2 regions of the Streptomyces sp. NPDC051563 genome follow, and region 2 is predicted to be linked to the other one. Evidence: riboswitches for the same ligand, from Rfam matches in the RefSeq annotation. Region 2 holds a riboswitch; the other holds the start of a gene.
The links. Region 2 has a riboswitch for S-adenosylmethionine ahead of thrC (threonine synthase). Riboswitches for the same ligand answer to the same signal wherever they lie in the genome.
Positions count from the first base shown of each region.

Region 1: it holds a riboswitch for S-adenosylmethionine, as region 2 does, so the genes downstream of both, ACIA8F_RS30165 (aminotransferase class V-fold PLP-dependent enzyme) here and thrC (threonine synthase) in region 2, are expected to answer to the same signal.

Region 1 is NZ_JBITDL010000030.1:39,780-42,167, forward strand. Features, by position in the region: gene ACIA8F_RS30165 (aminotransferase class V-fold PLP-dependent enzyme) at 1-1,108, opposite strand, end outside; SAM riboswitch class IV at 1,357-1,473, opposite strand; gene trpD (anthranilate phosphoribosyltransferase) at 1,579-2,388, opposite strand, start outside.
Region 2 is NZ_JBITDL010000040.1:68,550-70,937, forward strand. Features, by position in the region: gene ACIA8F_RS34690 (glucosyl-3-phosphoglycerate synthase) at 1-876, opposite strand, end outside; SAM riboswitch class I at 1,073-1,231, shown strand; gene thrC (threonine synthase) at 1,225-2,388, shown strand, end outside.

The DNA.
Region 1 (2,388 bases), on a different contig from region 2:
GCGCGGCCGCGAAGTGCGAGCTGTTCCAGCCGTCGACGACGAAGGAGATGACGCCCACCCGCGGGGCGTCGTCACCGAAGAGGGACAGGACGCGGACCGCCGGAACCTCGGCGAGGCCTTCGCGGACCTTGCCGATGAGGTACTGCTCGCGGGCGACGAGGTTCTCGAAGCCCGCCTCGTTCAGCGCCTTGCAGGCGGAGGCGATGGAGTAGACGCCGATGACGTTCGGGGAGCCGGCCTCGTGGCGGGCCGCGGTGGTGTGCCACTCGACGTCCACGCCGCCGTCCTCGCGGCGGGCGACCTTGCGGGAGGCTCCGCCACCGGCCAGGTACGGCTCGGCCTCCTGGAGCCAGTCCGCGCGGCCGGCGAGCACGCCCGAGCCGAAGGGCGCGTAGAGCTTGTGGCCGGAGAAGGCGACCCAGTCCACGTCGAGGTCCTGGACCGAGACGGGGTGGTGCGGGGCCAGCTGGGCGGCGTCGAGGACGATCCGGGCACCGTGGGCGTGCGCGGCGGCGGCGAGCTCCTTGACGGGCCACAGCTCGCCGGTGACGTTGGAGGCTCCGGTGACGCAGACCAGCGCGGGGCCGTACGGGTCGCGGTCGGCCAGGGCGCGCTCCAGGGTGGCGACGGCCTCGGCCGGGGTGCGGGGGGCGTTGAGGTAGCTGACCTGCGCGTTCGTCCACGGGAGCAGCGAGGCGTGGTGCTCGGTCTCGAAGACGAAGACCTGGCAGTCGGCCGGGAGCACCGCGGCGAGCAGGTTGAGGGAGTCGGTGGTGGACCGGGTGAAGATCACCTGGTCGGAGGGCCGGCAGTCGAGGAACTCGGCGACCGTGACGCGGCTCTGCTCGAACAGGTCGGTGGAGAGCTGCGAGAGGTACCCGGCGCCGCGGTGGACGCTGCCGTAGTACGGGGCGTACGCGGCCACGTCGTCCCAGACCCGCTGGAGCGCCGGGGCGCTGGCCGCGTAGTCGAGGGCGGCGTAGGTGACCTCGCCACCGGTGACGAGCGGCACGGTGACGTCCCGGCCCAGGACCGGCAGCGGCTCGGCACAGGCGGGGTCGACGGTGACGGCGGTGACGGTGGCGGTGGTGTTCAGGGTTGCGGACATGGCGGTATCTCCCGGCAGGCAGGTGTGAATGGCTTCGGTGGGCCCGTCCGCCGGCACGGACACGGCGCTGCCGCCGTGCAGGGTACGGGAGTGCCCCGGAGTCGAGGTCGGCCGGCGTCGGCAGCGGTGCTGCGGGTACGCGGAAGTGACCCTGTTCCGAGGGGTGAAGAAGGGGCGGATTCGCCCTATCGCATTCGCTTGCTCACGGAAAACGCTCCTCAGAAGACCAGGACCCCTGGTGTTCGAGGGATCCGCGCTTGCCGTAGACCTCACTGCCTACGACCTGGTCATCACCCGGGGCACCCCGCCACGGAAGGAGGGTTGCCGGACAGCAAGCCGGGGCCTAAACGCTGTCACTCGTGACCTGGAAAGCATCCTGCCACACGATCTTGCGAACGCAAGACCCCGGTCCACATGGCGGACCGGGGTCGTTGCGGGATCTTGGCCGGATCCCATGGGAGCAGGGGTTGCTACGCGTTGCTCGCCGCCACCCAGCGGGCCAGCGCCTCCCGGGCCGCGCCCGAGTCCACTGACTCCGCCGCCCGTACGACGCCGGCCGCGAGTTGCTCCTCCAGGGTGCCGGTGCCCGGGTCCAGCGCGACCAGGGCCGCCGCCGAGTTCAGGAGCACCGCGTCGCGCACCGGGCCGGTCTCGCCGGCCAGCAGGCGCCGGGCCACGTCCGCGTTGTACGAGGCGTCCGCGCCGCCGAGCGCGGAGACGTCCACCAGCGGGATGCCGATGTCGCGCGGGTCGAAGGACTGCTCCGCGACCTTGCCGTCGCGGACCCACCAGACCCGGGAGGTCGCCGTGGTGGTGAGCTCGTCGAGCCCGTCGTCACCGCGGAAGACCAGCGCCGAGGAGCCCCGCTCCGCCAGGACGCCCGCGACGATCGGGGCGACCCGCGCGTCGGCCACGCCGGTGGCCTGTGCCCGGACCCGCGCCGGGTTGGTGAGCGGGCCGAGGAAGTTGAAGGTGGTCCGGATGCCGAGCTCCCGGCGGGCCGCCGCCACGTGCCGCAGCGCGGGGTGGAACTTCACGGCGAAGCAGAAGGTGATCCCGGCTTCCTCGGCCACCTCCACGACCCGTGCGGGGGTGAGGTCGAGGTTGACGCCCAGCTTCTCCAGGACGTCCGAGGAGCCGCTCGCGGAGGACGCGGCCCGGTTGCCGTGCTTGACCACCTTGGCGCCCGTACCGGCCACGACGACGGCCGACATCGTGGAGATGTTCACCGTCTTGGCCCCGTCGCCGCCGGTGCCGACGATGTCGACCGTCCGGCCCGG
Region 2 (2,388 bases):
GGGGCGTACGAGGTGCCCGCGCGAGAGCCTCACCTGAGCCGTGCGGTAGATCGCGGCGGCCATCCGGCCCAGTGCCTGACCGTCCTGGTGCCGGTGCAGCCGGACGCCCACGTCCACCTGGGCCAGTGCGTCCAGCCCGGCCGTGTGCAGCGCGTCCACCAGCAGCCCCAGCTCGACCCCGTAGCCCACGGGGAACGGCAGCCGCTCCAGGAGCTCGCGGCGTACGGCGTACTCGCCGCCCAGCGGCTGCACGAAACCGGCCAGCAGCGGCCAGTGCAGGTTGAGCAGGGGGCGGGCCACCAGTTCGGTGACCCGGCCGCCCTGGCCGTGGGCCGTGGCGGAGGCCGGATCGGCCGGAGCCGCCCGGTCGACGGACTCCAGGCCGAAGGGGCGGTCGTACATCGCCTTGACGAACCGCACCTCCGGATCGGTCAGCAGCGGGCCGACGATCCCGGAGACGAAGGCGGACGAGAAATCGCGCAGGTCGGCGTCCACGAAGCAGACGATGTCGCCGGTGGTGACCAGCAGCGAGCGCCACAGCACCTCGCCCTTGCCGGGCAGCGCCGGGATCCGCGGCAGCACCTCGTCGCGGTGCACCACCCGGGCCCCGGCCTTGGCCGCGACCTCCGCGGTGCGGTCGGTGGAACCCGAGTCGATCACCACGAGCTCGTCCACCAGCGGCACCGGCAGGCCCTCGATCAGATCGCGCCGGATCACCTCGACGATCTCGCCGACCGTCGCCTCCTCGTTCAGCGCCGGCAACACCACGCTCACCGTGGTCCCCGCTGCCCGCTTGGCGGAAAGCAGCTGGCCGAGCGGTCGGTCGGCGGCGGACCAGGAGCGGTCTGCCAACCAGCGCTCCACCTCTTCCAGCACCTTCAGCACTCCCTGTTCATCACTGGGCTCTTCACTGGTTTGGACCGAAATGTGATCCATCTCGCGGTTCGGACGGCTGTCTCAACCACCCGGGCCTTCGGTTACAGTCTTGAACAACGCAATGGCCCACCGCATGCCGGGGGGCCCGCGTACAAACGCACCGGCGCGCCATAGAGCGCGTGTGCCGGTGCCATACCGCTCATCCAGAGGGGCAGAGGGACACGGCCCGTTGAAGCCCCGGCAACCCTCCAGTCGGTTCTCGCGATCGCGCATTCCAGCGCCGCCAGCGAGGTCCCCGGCTAGGGAAGGTGCCAATTCCGTCTCATGGCGAAGTGCGCCATGGGGAAGATGAGGAGAAAGGGCCTCGCCATCATGGCTGCACAGTCTGTCGCAACCTCTGCCGAAACCGTCGAAAGCACTGAAAACGCTTCTGGCACCTCCGTCGATCTCGGTCCCGCCACCGGCCTTTCCTGTCGTGAGTGCGGTACCCGCTTCGAGCTCGGCCCGATCTTCGCCTGCGCCGAGTGCTTCGGCCCGCTCGAAGTCGCCTACGAGCTGCCCCTGGGAGACCCGGAAGCCCTGCGCGCCGCCATCGAGGCCGGCCCGAACAACATCTGGCGCTACGCGCCGCTGCTGCCCGTCCCGGCGGACGTGGCCTCCAAGCCGAGCCTGAACCCCGGCTTCACCAAGCTCGTGGACGCGGCCAACCTGGCCAAGGAGCTCGGGGTCACCGGCAAGCTGTACGTCAAGGACGACTCCGGCAACCCGACGCACTCCTTCAAGGACCGCGTCGTGGCCATCGCCGTCGAGGCCGCCCGCGCCTTCGGCTTCACCACCCTCTCCTGCTCCTCCACCGGCAACCTGGCCGGCGCCGTCGGCGCCGCGGCCGCCCGGGCCGGCTTCCGCTCCTGCGTGTTCATCCCGCACGACCTGGAGCAGGGCAAGGTCGTCATGGCCGGTGTCTACGGTGGCGACCTGGTCGGCATCGAGGGCAACTACGACGACGTCAACCGGTTCTGCTCCGAGCTCATCGGCGACCCGCTGGGCGAGGGCTGGGGCTTCGTCAACGTCAACCTGCGCCCGTACTACGGCGAGGGCTCCAAGACCCTGGCGTACGAGATCTGCGAGCAGCTCGGCTGGCAGCTGCCCGACCAGATCGTCATCCCGATCGCGTCCGGCTCGCAGCTCACGAAGATCGACAAGGGTCTCCAGGAACTGATCAAGCTGGGCCTCGTCGAGGACAAGCCGTACAAGATCTTCGGCGCCCAGGCCGAGGGCTGCTCGCCCGTCTCGACCGCCTTCAAGGCCGGTCACGAGGTGGTCCGCCCGCAGAAGCCGAACACCATCGCCAAGTCGCTGGCCATCGGCAACCCGGCGGACGGCCCGTACGTCCTGGACATCGCGCGCCGCACCGGCGGGTACGTCGAGGACGTCAACGACACCCAGGTCGTCGAGGCGATCAAGCTCCTCGCCCAGACCGAGGGCATCTTCGCCGAGACCGCGGGCGGCGTG